2 regions of the Diaphorobacter sp. genome follow, and region 2 is predicted to be linked to the other one. Evidence: predicted binding sites of a transcription regulator. Region 2 holds the regulator's gene; the other holds the start of a gene.
The links. The regulator FNR, encoded in region 2, switches genes on or off when oxygen is low (the NO sensors DNR and NnrR bind a similar motif). The targets are predictions, from matches to a motif close to TTGATNNNNATCAA.
Positions count from the first base shown of each region.

Region 1: AB7E35_RS12490 (hemerythrin domain-containing protein) is a predicted target of FNR. The motif match lies at 4,080-4,093, and genes of this name have one in related genera.

Region 1 is NZ_JBFWLZ010000040.1:14,987-21,596, reverse strand. It holds gene hemB (porphobilinogen synthase) at 1-419, shown strand, start outside; gene AB7E35_RS12505 (magnesium transporter CorA family protein) at 438-1,643, shown strand; gene AB7E35_RS12500 (dienelactone hydrolase family protein) at 1,712-2,401, opposite strand; gene AB7E35_RS12495 (MarC family protein) at 2,578-3,213, shown strand; gene AB7E35_RS12490 (hemerythrin domain-containing protein) at 3,497-4,003, opposite strand; gene AB7E35_RS12485 (ABC-type transport auxiliary lipoprotein family protein) at 4,132-4,830, opposite strand; gene AB7E35_RS12480 (MlaD family protein) at 4,882-5,868, opposite strand; gene AB7E35_RS12475 (ABC transporter ATP-binding protein) at 5,868-6,610, opposite strand, start outside.
Region 2 is NZ_JBFWLZ010000034.1:10,440-17,049, forward strand. It holds gene AB7E35_RS11540 (sulfite exporter TauE/SafE family protein) at 1-508, opposite strand, end outside; gene hemN (oxygen-independent coproporphyrinogen III oxidase) at 512-1,894, opposite strand; gene fnr (fumarate/nitrate reduction transcriptional regulator Fnr) at 2,080-2,808, shown strand; gene AB7E35_RS11555 (hypothetical protein) at 2,880-3,167, opposite strand; gene AB7E35_RS11560 (FixH family protein) at 3,268-3,546, opposite strand; gene ccoG (cytochrome c oxidase accessory protein CcoG) at 3,616-5,058, opposite strand; gene ccoP (cytochrome-c oxidase, cbb3-type subunit III) at 5,142-6,056, opposite strand; gene AB7E35_RS11575 (cbb3-type cytochrome oxidase subunit 3) at 6,085-6,222, opposite strand; gene ccoO (cytochrome-c oxidase, cbb3-type subunit II) at 6,235-6,610, opposite strand, start outside.

The sequences.
Region 1 (6,610 bases), on a different contig from region 2:
GCATCATGGCCTACAGCGCCAAGTACGCCAGCGCCTTCTACGGGCCGTTTCGCGACGCGGTGGGCTCGGCCGCCAACCTGGGGCGCAGCAACAAGAACGTTTACCAGATGGACCCGGCCAACACCGACGAGGCGCTGCGCGAGGTGGCGCTGGACCTGGCCGAAGGCGCCGACATGGTCATGGTCAAGCCCGGCATGCCCTACCTGGACGTGGTGCGCCGCGTGAAGGACGAATTCCGCGTGCCCACCTTCGCCTACCAGGTCAGCGGCGAATACGCCATGCTCAAGGCTGCCGCCGCCAACGGCTGGCTGGATCACGACAAGGTAATGATGGAATCACTGCTGGCCTTCAAGCGCGCGGGCGCCGACGGCGTGCTGACCTACTTCGCGCTGGATGCTGCCCGGTTGCTCACAAAATAAGAGCTGTTAGCGCTTGATATGCAAGGGCCAGAGGCAGATTTGACCCAAAACGCGCAGCCCATCCGCGTCTTTCACCTGCAGCCCGGCGCCCGCGCGCAAGAGCTGCCCGCGCTGCCCGCGCAGCCGCCGGCGCGGGGTTTTTACTGGGTTGCCTGCACGCGCACCGCCTTCGGCGCCGAACTGGCGCAGCTGCAGGCCGTGCTGCAGGCGCTCACCGGCCAGCATCTGGTGGATCTGCACGCTGCCGACCTGCTCAATGCGCAGCTGCCCTCGCACTACGACTACACCTCGCAGTACGACATGCTGGTGGTGCGCCGCCTGGGCACCTCGCAGGCCCCCGCTGCGGCACCGATCACCCCGGCCGCGCCGCGCGGCGGCCCGCCGGTGCTGCGGCGCATCGACACCAGCCCGGTGGGTTTTGTGGTGTTCGACCAGCTGCTGCTGTCGGTGCACCCAGACGACTGCGCGGTGCGCGACGCCTACGCGGCGCGCCTCATGGACCCGCCGGCGGCCCCTGCAAAGCCTGCAGAACCCGCGCCGCCATCGGCAGATGCCGCGGCAGCCGAGCCGCGCAACAGCCACTCGGTAGGCACCCGTCAGCCCGCCAGCCCGGCCGACCTGATGCTGCGCATGGTCAACCAGATCGTGGACAACTACCTGGACCTGCGCCGCGAGCTGTCGCGCCAGCTGGATCACTGGCAGAGCGAGCTGCTCAAGCCCCGCACGCGCTTCATCAACTGGAACGCGCTGCTGCACGCCCGCCGCACCCTGCACCAGCTGGACGAAATCTGCGAAGACCAGCGCGCCGCCCTGCAGGCCTGGTGCGCCATGCTGGAGACCTGGGCGCCGCCCGCCGACACCCCCGCGGCCCTGCGCGAGCTGGACCTGCTCAAGGTGCGCAGCCGCGACGTGCTGGAGCACATCGAGCGCGTGGCGCACCACGTGCGCCGGCTGGAGCAAAGCACCGAAGCCAGCGTGCAGATGCATTTTTCGGTGCAAAGCCATCGCACCAACGACATCATGCGCACGCTCACCGCGCTCACCGCCGTGTTTTTGCCGCTGAACCTGATCGCCGGCATCTTCGGCATGAACTTCGAGTTTCTGCCCCTGGTGCACACCCAGGGCGGTTTCTGGTGGGCCGTGGGCACCATGACCGTCACCGCCGTGAGCCTGACGCTGTTCTTCTGGCGCAAGCGCTACCTGGCGCGCACCGGGCGCGGGTGATTTTTGCTATTAAATAAATAGCTTCTTGCGCAAGCAGAACATGGATTCACGGTCAATTTGACCGCAAATCAACCCACATGCTGCGCCAGAAAAGCCAGTGAACGCTCGCGGGCGGTGCGGGCGGCGGCTTCGTCGTAGCTGGCGCGCTGGTCGCAGTTGAAGCCGTGATCCGCGTCGTACACATGCACCTGCGCCGTGGGGTGCGCGCGCGCAAAGGCCTGCACGCCATCCAGGGCGATCCAGTGGTCGCGCTGGCCAAAATGCGCCAGCACCGGCACGCGCGGCTGACGGGCCATCTCGGCAGGAGTGGTCATGCCACCGCCGTAGTAGCAGATGGCGGCGGACAGCCCGTCCAGCAGGCAGGCGGCGCGCCAGGCCAGCAGGCCGCCCCAGCAAAAGCCGAGCACGCCCACCTTGCAGCCGCTGTGGCGCACGGCGTAGTCCACGGCGGCCTGGATGTCGGACAGCACGCCGGGCGCGGGCAACCCCTCCACAGCAGCCTTGAGCGCCATGCCGGTCTGCATGTCGCCCGCGCTGTAGCCCAGATCCACCTCCTTTTGCACGCGTGCAAAGGTGGACGGCGCCACCGCCAGGTAGCCGCGCGCGGCAAACCGGTCGGCGATCGCCCGGATATGGGCGTTGACGCCAAAAATCTCCTGCAGCACGACCACCGCACCGCGGGGCGCGCCATCGGTGCGCGCCACCCAGGCGGGCAGCTCGAAGCCGTCGCTGGATGTCAGATCAACCCACTGTCCCATGCTGTGATCTCCCGCCGGCCTGGACCGGAAAGCGGCGCCCCCAGTGGGCGCAAACCTGTTCCAATGCGCCATTCTTGCAGGAGTCAAGCGTTCATGGCGAAGATTGTTCTACCCACCCCCGAAGGCGGCCGGCGCCCTGGCGCGGCCACGGCCACAAGCAAGGCGGGGAGCCGTTCATGGACCTGAAGCCGCTCATCACGCTGCTGGCCATCGTGAACCCGCTGGCCATCGTGCCGTTTTTCATTCATTACACCAACGGCTTCAGCGCCGCGCAGCGCCGGCGCACGGTGCAGGTGGCGGCGTTCAGCACGTTCTGCGTGATTGCGGCCTGCGCGCTCATCGGCCTGCAAGTGCTGGATTTTTTCAACATCTCGCTGCAAAGCTTTCAGGTGGGCGGCGGCATGCTGCTGCTGATCAGCGCCATGAACATGCTGAACGCCCAGCCGGCCGAGGCCAAGCCCCACACCCACGAACTGGAAGAAGGCGCCGAGAAAGCGGCCGCGGGCAGCAGCATTGCCGTGGTGCCGCTGACCATTCCGCTGCTGACCGGGCCGGCGGCCATGTCCACCGTGGTGATCTATGCCGACCGCGCACAGTCGGTCTGGCAGCACCTGTCGCTGGTGGGCTACGGCGTGGTGGTGGGCGCGGCCACGGCGCTGTGCTTTGCGCTGGCCGAGCCCATCGAGCGCGCGCTGGGCAAGACGGGCATCAACGTGATGACGCGGCTGATGGGCCTGATCCTGGCCGCCCTGGCCGTCGAAGTGATGGCCGACGGGCTGAGCAAGCTGTTTCCCATCCTGGCAACGCGCTGAGCTGCGCCGCACGTGCCTTTGCGCGCAAGCGCGTCTGATTGGCAAGCGCGCCGCCCCGATGCGTGGGCGCCTTCCCGGGCCTTTTCGACCTGGCTCAAACCCGGGCACGCCGCGCCTTGCGCGGGCGCTTTCACCGCGAGCTGTTCCAGATGCGCCAACGCGGGCGCAGCGGGCGGTACAGCGCAGCCTCCCGCGGGCCCCGATGGATCTACCGAATTGCTATCAAACAAATAGCTTTCAGCGCTTATGAGACAAGCGCTGGAGGCTTTTTTTATCTAAACCCTCAAACCACGGCGGCAGGCGCGGGCACCTCGTCATCGCCCGTCGAGCAGGCCCCGCCGCAGCCGTAGATCAAGTCTGCGGGCAGCGCCTGGGGCGCCCGCATGGTGCCGGTGGCGGGGTCAAAGCCCACGCGGCGCAGGTGCTGGGCCAGGGCGGCGTCCATGGCGTCGGTGTGCTGGGGGAACCACACGGTCAGCTCGGCGGCCATGTCGCGCAGCACCTGCAGCTCGCCCTTGCGGGCGCGGTCGGCACCCTCGCGCATGATTTGCAGCACCACCTTGTGCTGCATGCTGTGGCAGTTGCCCGCGGCAAAGCGCGTGGCCTGCATCCAGCGGTCTTCCTGTCCAAAGTGGGCGTCGGTGTGATCCACCAGCGTCTGCCAGGCGGCTATCAGCTGCGCGTCATCGGCGCTGTCCACGGCTTGCAGCAGCGCCACAAACTCCTGGTGGGTGTTGTCCATCTGCGGCAGATCGAGCAGCAGTTCATCGGACCATTGCAGTGCAGGCATTGCGGGGCTCCTTGCGTTCATGCGGGATGCGGGTGTCAAGCCCGCGCGAGCTTAGGAAGTTTGGCCCCGTCCGGTTTTGACGCAGGTCAGCACAGCCTCGGACGGGCTGGCGCCACAGCACGAAAGGCTTAACGCCCCTGTTGCTGCACCCACTGGGCCAGTTCGTCAGCGACCTGCGCGGCGGCTGCGGCCAGGGCCTGCGCGCCGCCCGCGGCGTCGGGCGTGGCGGCCGGGCGTTGGGCGCTGAACACGCGCTGTGCGACCAGGGTCTCGCCCGCGGCGCCGGCGTCGCCCAGCACGGCGCGCACGCGCACCAGGCCGGTGCTGGTGTCGGGCGCGCTGAACACCTGGCTGAACTCCTCCAGCTGCACGCGCAGCACACCGGGCAGGCGGCCCTGGCCCAGTTGCAGGGCCAGGCCATCGTCGCCCGACAGCACCACACGGCGCTGGCCCAGGCGCTCGCGCAGCGCCTGCTGCAGCAGGGCCGCGGGCGGCTGGCTCCAGCGCGCCTGGCCGTAGGTGCGCAGCTGCTGCGCGTTGGCGTAGGCCAGGCGGTACAACAGGGCAGAGCTGCCCTCGGGCAGGCCGGTGGTGCCCACGTCGGCCAGCGCCAGGGGGGGCAGCGCCGCGGCCTGCGTGGCTGGGGCGTTTGCGATGGCGGCAGCGGCCGGCATGGTGCCGGGGCCGAAGTCGTACACGTCGGCGCGCGGGGGCGGCGCAGGCAGTGCCGAGCAGCCCGCCACGGCCAAGGCAGCAGCAATCAAGCCAAAAGTGGTTGTAACCCTTGTATTACAAACGCTGGCAGCTATGTTTTTGATAGTTTTCATGCAGAACTCCGGGGGCACATCCGTGCTTGACGAGGCAGGCGCTGGGACTGATCAGGGCTGGACTGGCGATGCCGTCGGCGCGGCAAAGCCGGGCTCACCCGGCCCGGCGGCGGCGCGGCCGGGGCCGTAGATCAGCGCCTGCGGGTTGTCGTTGATGCCCGCGGCGGTGCGGCCCAGGCGCCGGGCGGTGCGGGCGGTCTCGTTGGCGGCTTCGTTCAGGCGCGGCAGCGTGACGCGCCCGAAGCGATCGGCCACCACCGCCAGCGACTTGGCACCCGCTGCGATGTCGGCGATCGGGCCGTCTTCGGCATTGAGCGTGTGCATGGCCTGGCGCACCTCGTCGGCCGCGCCTGCGGCGCTGGCGCCGGCCTGGCGCAGGGCGGCCAGCGTTTGCTGCGCCTCTTGCGTGAGCGCCGGCACGCCGGTCAGCGCGGGGTCCAGCCGGGTGGTCACGGTGGCGTCCAGGCGCCGCGCCAGCTGGTCGATGCTGCCCGCCGCCTGGCCCAGCTGCCGCAGGGCGGCGCCGAATTGCTGCTGGTTCTCGTCGCCCAGCAGGGTGTTGATGCGCTGCGTGGCCTCTTGCACCTGGGCCAGGATGAGCGGCCCCTGCTCGGCGATCTGGCTGATGGACGAGCTGTGCAGCGGCAGGCGCGGCAGGCCGCTGGCGCCCGGCGCGAGCGCGGGCAGGGGCGATTGGGCGTCGTCCAGCTGTATGTGCGCCAGTCCGGTGACGCCCTGGTAGCCCAGCGTGGCAAAAGTGGTGGGGCTGACGGGCGCGTCGGTGTTGACGGCGACGCGGATCAGCACATTGCCCGTCACCTGCGGGTCAAAACCGATGGACGCGACCTTGCCCACGGCCACGCCCTTGTAGCGCACCACCGCCTGGGGTTGCAGGCCGCTGACGCTGTCCTTGCTGGACAGCTCGTAGAGCCGGTAGGCGGTCTGGTCGCGCGTGAGCCACAGCCCCAGGCCGGCCAGCAGCGCCGACACGATGATCACGAAGATGCCCGCAGCCAGTGCGTGGGACTTGTTTTCCATCAGGCCTCCTGGGACGGGGATGCGGCGGCGGGTGCCTGCGCCATGGCGCGGCGGCCGCGCTCCCCGAGAAAAAAATGGTGGATGAACGGGTGGTCGAAGTGCGCCACCTCGTGCGGCGTGCCGCTGGTGATGACGCGCTGGTCGGCCAGCACGGCCACGCGGGTGGACAGGTCGAACAGCGTGTCCAGGTCGTGCGTGACCATGATGACGGTGAGGCCCAGCGCGGCGTGCAGCTCGCGCAGCAGGCTGCAGAACGCGTCGGAGCTGCTGGGGTCCAGCCCCGCCGTGGGCTCGTCGAGCAAGAGCAGCGGCGGGTCCATGATGAGCGCACGCGCCAGCGCCGCGCGCTTGACCATGCCCCCCGACAGGTCGGAAGGCATGCGCGTGGCGTGCTCGGGCTTGAGGCCCACCAGGCGCAGCTTGACCATGGCGGCGTCGTTGACCAGTGCGCCTGGCAGCGTGCCCAGCTCGCGCAGCGCAAAGCCGATGTTGTCGAGCACGTTGAACGCCGAAAACAGCGCCCCGTGCTGAAACAGCATGCCCACGCGGCTGCTGGCGCCCTCGCCGCCCAGGTCGGCCGCCGGGCGGCCCAGCACCGTCACGCTGCCGCGGGTGGGCTGCGTCAGCCCCAGGATGTGGCGCAGCAGCACCGTCTTGCCCGTGCCCGAGCCGCCCACCAGCGACAAAATCTCACCGCGGCGCACGGTGAGCTGCAAATCCCTGTGCACTGCGAAAGCCGAGG
Region 2 (6,610 bases):
CACTGCCGCTCAAGGCCGCGGTAAGTAGCGCCGTGTAGAGCAAACCACAGGGCAGCAGGGCCCATGCGAATCCTGTTGCAAGCAGACCACCAGGCCGAGACACCAGCACCCGTACCCTTGCCCAGACGGAGCGCCCGGCATTCTCCAGCCACGCTGGCTGACGAACCAGCAGCATCATCGACAAGCCCCAGGCAAGGATGAGCACATGCAGCATGGTCCAGACCGGACGCAGTGCGGCGCTGCCCTGGCTGAGCCACGCCAACTGCTCCATGGCAAATGCCGCCAAGGCGCCGGCCGCCCCGTAGCCGGCCAGGCGCCCCAGGTGAAATACGAAGGTCCGTTGCACCGCCCTGCCACGGGGCATCCATTGCATCGCCTGCAACGCACTGCCAGCAGGCGCATCACCAAGGCGGGTCAAACCGGCGCATGGCGCGGCGCACATGGCCAGGCAATGGGTGCCGCCCATCAGGCCCATCAGGAAAACCGTTGAAAGAAATGCAGGAAACATGGATTAGATGATGCGCGAGAAACGTGCCCGGTTGCGGTCTGCCTGCAGATACCTGTCGAACACCATTGCCACACCTCGCACGAAATACCAACCCAGCTCGGTGACTTGAACGCCCTCCCTGTCGATGTTCACAAGCCCTTGCGCCTGCATCTCCTGGAGCTGCTGTAACTCCGGTTCAAAATAGCTGCGAAAGTCAATGAGCCAGGATTGCTCCAGGGGTTCAAAGAGAAGCTCCCCCTGACACATCAGCGCCATGATGACCGCCCGGCGCACCAGATCGTCCCTGGTCAGCGCAAGGCCACGGGCCACGGGCAAGTGACCGTGATCGATTGCGTCGTAGTAGTCGTCAATCGTCTTGACGTTTTGGCTATAGGTGGCACCTACCCGTCCGATGGCAGACACCCCCAGTCCAATGAGATCGCAATCCGGCTGCGTGCTGTATCCCTGAAAATTGCGGTGCAAACGCCCCAGTCGCTTGGCGACCCCCAGGGCATCGCCTGGCAACGCAAAGTGATCCATCCCCACGTAAACGTAGCCTGCGTCCATGAAGACCTGAATCGAATTGGCAAGCATCGACAACTTGGCCGAGGCCATGGGCAGTTCGGCGGTGATGATACGGCGCTGCGCCTTGAAGCGTTCCGGCAGGTGGGCGTAAGCGTAGAGAGCGATACGGTCTGGACGCAATTGACTCACCCGCTCCAATGTCCGCCCGAAGGACTCGGGCGTTTGTCGCGGCAGCCCGTAAATCAAGTCCACGTTGACGGATTCGAACCCCAGCCTGCGGGCGCTCTCCACCAGTCCGAACACCTTGTCGGCCGGCTGGATGCGGTGAACGGCCTTCTGCACCTCGGGGTCGAAATCCTGCACACCAAAGCTGAGCCTGTTGAAGCCCAGCTGCGCAAGAAAGGCCAGTCGCTGCTCGTCCACGGTTCTGGGGTCCACTTCGATGGAGTACTCCCCGCCCGGAACCAGCACAAAGTTGCGCCGCAGCATGCCCATCAATTCGCTCAAGCCTTCGTCGGACAGGAAGGTGGGCGTCCCCCCGCCAAAGTGCAGCTGACTGACATGCTGCCCCACACCAAAGTGGGCGGTATGCAGGTCGATCTCGCGACTCAAGTAACGCAGATAGACCTCGGCCCGTTCCGGGTGCCGGGTGATGATCTTGTTGCAGGCGCAGTAGTAGCAAAGCGATTCACAAAATGGAATGTGAACGTAGAGCGAGAGCGGCAAGGCCTTGCCCACAGACCCCACGCGACGCTGCTGAAGCGCCAGGATGTACTCCTTCTCGCCAAACGCCTCCACAAAACGGTCTGCCGTCGGGTAAGAGGTATATCGCGGCCCTGGAACGTCAAAACGACGCAAGAGCTCAGTAGTGACTAAAGTCATGGCAGGATTCCTTGCATTAATGGGTCACTGTGCCGTAGAGTCCCCATGGCGTCCTTGACGGTGGTCAAGCACTCCAGAAGTCCATATGACGACAATCCGACTTTGACTAAAGTCTTCCAATGATCTGTAGCCTCTTGCATCCTCCTGATGCACCAGTGCAGACAGATGGCCAAAACAGGGGTTCCATGCACAACAACCTGCAATCCATCAAAGTTGCCTGCTCAAATTGCAACTTGCGCGAGCTATGCATGCCCGTGAGAGTGGATGATCAACAACTGAAACGTATCGATGACATCGTGGCGGTGCGACGCAAGGTCAAGCGCGGCGGCACGTTGTTTCGCAACGGCGAGCCGTTCACGTCCCTCTTTGCCATTCGCACCGGTTTTTTCAAAACCTGCGTGGCCACTGAAGATGGCCGCGATCAGGTCACCGGCTTTCAAATGGCGGGTGAAATCATCGGACTGGATGGCATCGTGAACGACCATCACACCTGCGATGCCGTTGCCTTGGAGGATGCCGAAGTTTGCGTCATGCCCTTCGATCGCATCGAAGAACTGTCTCGTGAAGTGACGGCGCTGCAGAACCACGTCCACAAGATCATGAGCCGGGAGATCGTGCGCGAGCATGGCGTCATGCTGCTGCTGGGCAGCATGCGCGCGGAGGAGCGTCTGGCGGCGTTTTTGTTAAACCTCGTTCAGCGTCTGCATGCGCGCGGGTTCTCTCAATCAGAACTGGTGCTACGCATGACACGCGAAGAGATTGGCAGCTACCTTGGCCTGAAGCTCGAAACCGTCAGCCGGACTTTCTCCAAATTCGCAGAAGAAGAGATCGTTGAGGTCAAGCAGCGCCACGTTCGCATCATGAATACCGATGCACTCAAGCGCATCGTGAACAGCCAGCAAGCCTGTCACTGAAGTCCGACGCAGCAGCGCGATCATCGGCAGGCGCCAGACTTTGGCTGCCTGCTGTGACCGCCCAGCACTTGTCACAAAACGAATTTGGCGCAATCAAGCGGGCGTTCGCCTTCTGGCACCGGACAGCGGTTGACTTCGAAGGGCGACATTGACAGCAAGGTGGTGAGCGCACTCGACGCCATGATGACCACCCAGAACACAAAAAAAGCAACGGTGTAGACACCTTGCCGCGAGAGGCTCACTGGCTGGTCAAACCATTGCAGAGCCTCTGGGTCAACAAAAGCGAACACCGCCATTTCCATGATTCCAGCCATGAGAAACGCGGGCCAGGCGATCCACATCAGTCGTTGCGTCCACATAGCGCACCTCCTTCGTATGACCACAGCCTAGCACTCTGCCCTTTGCAAGCAATGGGTAGTCACCCCATGATTACCCTCTGTGGAAGGCCACTTTTTTCATTCACCGGGGGTGATCCTGCGGCGGGGTCGCAGCGTGGTTGCGCCCTTTCATTGCAGGCGTCATAGCAGCGTCCTGGTTGTTTAACGTTTTGTTAATGTCCAGGCCGCGCTGGTAATAGTCTTCCGCGACGACTGGATCGGGCCGGGAGAGCGCAAGCCAAAGCGTGACAAATCCCGCAACGACGACGATCACCGGCCCGGAAATCACTAGCCATACATAACCGTGCTTCCACCAGGGTTGAGTCTCGTGCACCGCCTTGGTCAATGAGTTTGTAGACATTGCTATGAGCTCCCCACCCCTCTAGGGGGCATTTCAAAATACTGTTGAACCAGCCCCGATGCACCCAATTCAGCGCGGCACCAGAAAAACCGACTTTTCAGCTACCTGCGCTTTGTCGCCCTGGGCCTGAACATCAAAATACACAACGTGAGATCCTGGTGCGGCAGATCCATAAGGTATCTGCAACCGCACGGCCACCCAACGCGCCTCCGCAGGTCCAATATCCACGACAGAGTCCGACGCCACCTCCAGCCCATCCAGGCCCCTCACACTGATGACATAGCGCTGCGGCCCCTCTGTGGCATTCATGATTTGCAGGCGGTAAACATTCTCCAGTTTGCCTCCAGCCACGATGCGCGAAAGTGCTGCACGATCACGAACCACGTCCACCTTGAGCGGCGCCCGAACCACCAGACTTGCCAGCATGCCGACACACAGCGCAACCAGCACGGCGGTATATATCAGCACACGGGGACGCAGCACGCGCCTGAGCATCTGCGACTGAGTCCAATGATTCTTGACGCCATTTTGAGTAGAAAAGCGAATCAGCCCTCGCGGGTATTTCATCTTGTCCATCACAGTGTCACAGGCATCAACACACAACCCACAACCAATGCATTCGTATTGCAAGCCGTTGCGGATATCGATACCCGTGGGGCACACCTGTACGCACAGCGTGCAGTCAATGCAGTCGCCCATGCCCTTGGCCTTGTAATCAAGACTCTTGACACGCGGACCGCGGGGCTCCCCACGCTCAGGGTCATAGGTAACAATCAACGTGTCCTTGTCGAACATTGCGCTCTGGAAACGCGCATATGGACACATATATTTACAGACCTGCTCACGCAAATAGCCCGCATTACCATAGGTTGCAAACCCATAGAAAAACACCCAAAAAATCTGCCAAGTGCCTTGCAAGGCGAGTAGTTCACTGCCCAATTCGCGAATAGGCACAAAATAGCCGACAAAAGTAAATCCTGTCCAGAAAGCTACAGCAACCCAAACCAGTTGCTTCAGTGCTTTTTTCCAGATTTTCTCGAAAGTCCAAACCCCATTATCCAGGCGCATACGCGCGCTACGGTCACCCTCAATCTTGTGTTCAATCCACATGAATATCTCGGTGTAAACCGTCTGCGGACAGGTGAACCCACACCACAGCCGCCCTGCAACGGCCGTGAACAAGAAAAGCGATAAAGCCGAGATGATGAGCAGACCCGTAAGATAGATGAAGTCTTGCGGGTACAGAACCAACCCGAAAATATAGAAACGCCGTGCTCCCAGATCGAACAGCACCATCTGACGCTGCCCCCACTCGAACCACGGCAATCCATAGAAAACCAGTTGGGTCACAAACACCATCACCCAACGCCAGCGGGCAAACAACCCACTTATGGAACGGGGATAAATCTTTTTTTGCGCCTCGTAGAGTGAAATAACCTCTGTCTGACTGCTGTCGGCCGGCGCAGGGTTAATGGGAATCACCTTACGGGGCTGACCTTCGGCTGGCTTCATGATGGGGTCTCTAGGGGAAATTCAGCTTCCAACAAACAAAAAAGCCGGCACCCTCGCAAGAGCCACCGGCTGCTGATCGTGCATCAGCGCGTTGCGTCGGACTTGCGAGACAAGCCCCAGACATAAGCAGTCAGCACATTGATTTGCGCATCCGTGAGCTTGCCCGCCTGTGCAGGCATTTCGTTGGTTTTACCGACATTGATCATAGCCGTGATAGCCGCCTCGCCCCAGCCATGCAACCAGATGTCATCGGTCAGGTTGGGAGCGCCCAAGGCGAAGTTACCCTTGCCATCCATGCCGTGGCATGCCGCGCAAGCGGTGAACTTGGACTTGCCCAGCGATGCCTTCAGGGAGTCGTGCGGACTGCCCGACAGGCTCAGCACATAGTGCGCCAGGTTACGCACATCCTCTGGCGAGCCCACGGCCGCTGCCATGGGCGGCATCACGCCCACACGCCCTTCGACGAGGGTCTTGTGGATTTGCTCCGGGGCACCGCCATGCAGCCAGTCCCCATCGGCCAAGTTGGGAAAGCCCTTGCTGCCGCGCGCATCCGATCCATGACACTGCGCACAGTTATTCATGAACAGGCGCTCGCCAATGGCTATGGCAGCCGGGTCGGCAGCGAGCTCTTCGGTCTTCATGGAGCTAAACCGGGCATACAGTGGCTGCAACTCTGCCGTAGCTTTGTCAACCTCAGCCTGGTATTCGCCAAGCTGCGTCCACCCCAAACTGCCCTTGTAGGCACCCAGACCGGGATATGCCGCCAGGTAGCCCGCGCCGAATAGCAAAGTGATGACGAATAGCCACATCCACCAGCGCGGCATGGGGTTATTCATTTCAGTCAGGTCTTCGTCCCAGACGTGCCCGGTGGTGTTGTCTGCCGTGGACTCGACCTTCTTGCGCGAAGTGAGCCATAGCAACAGACCGCAGCCGACGATACCGACGATGGTGATTGCGGCTACGTAAATAGACCAGAAGTTACTGGTGAAATCGCTCATGGTTATCTCTTTTCTTGTGGGAAGGTTTTCAGTCCTCGGCGAAAGGCAGTTGCGCTGCCTCCTCAAACCGGGCCTGGTTTCGGCGCATGAATGCCCACACCCAGATACCCACGAAACACGCCAGCGACGCCAGCGTGGCCACGATACGCATGGTGGTGATGTCCATAGCCATTCCTCCTTATCTGAGCGCGCGGCCCAGCACTTGCAGATAGGCGATCACTGCGTCCATCTCTGTCTTGCCCTTGACCTGCTCAGCCGCACCGGCGATCTCTTCGTCCGTGTAAGGAACACCCACCGTGCGCAGCGCCTTCATGCGCGGCGCGACGATGGACGGATCGATCGTGTTTTTCTCAAGCCACGGGTAAGCAGGCATGTTGGACTCGGGCACCACGTCACGCGGGTTGTTCAGGTGGATGCGATGCCATTCGTCACTGTACTTGCCGCCCACGCGGTGCAGGTCCGGACCCGTGCGCTTGGAGCCCCACTGGAAGGGGTGGTCATAGACGAACTCACCTGCCACCGAATAGTGGCCATAGCGCAGCGTCTCGGCGCGG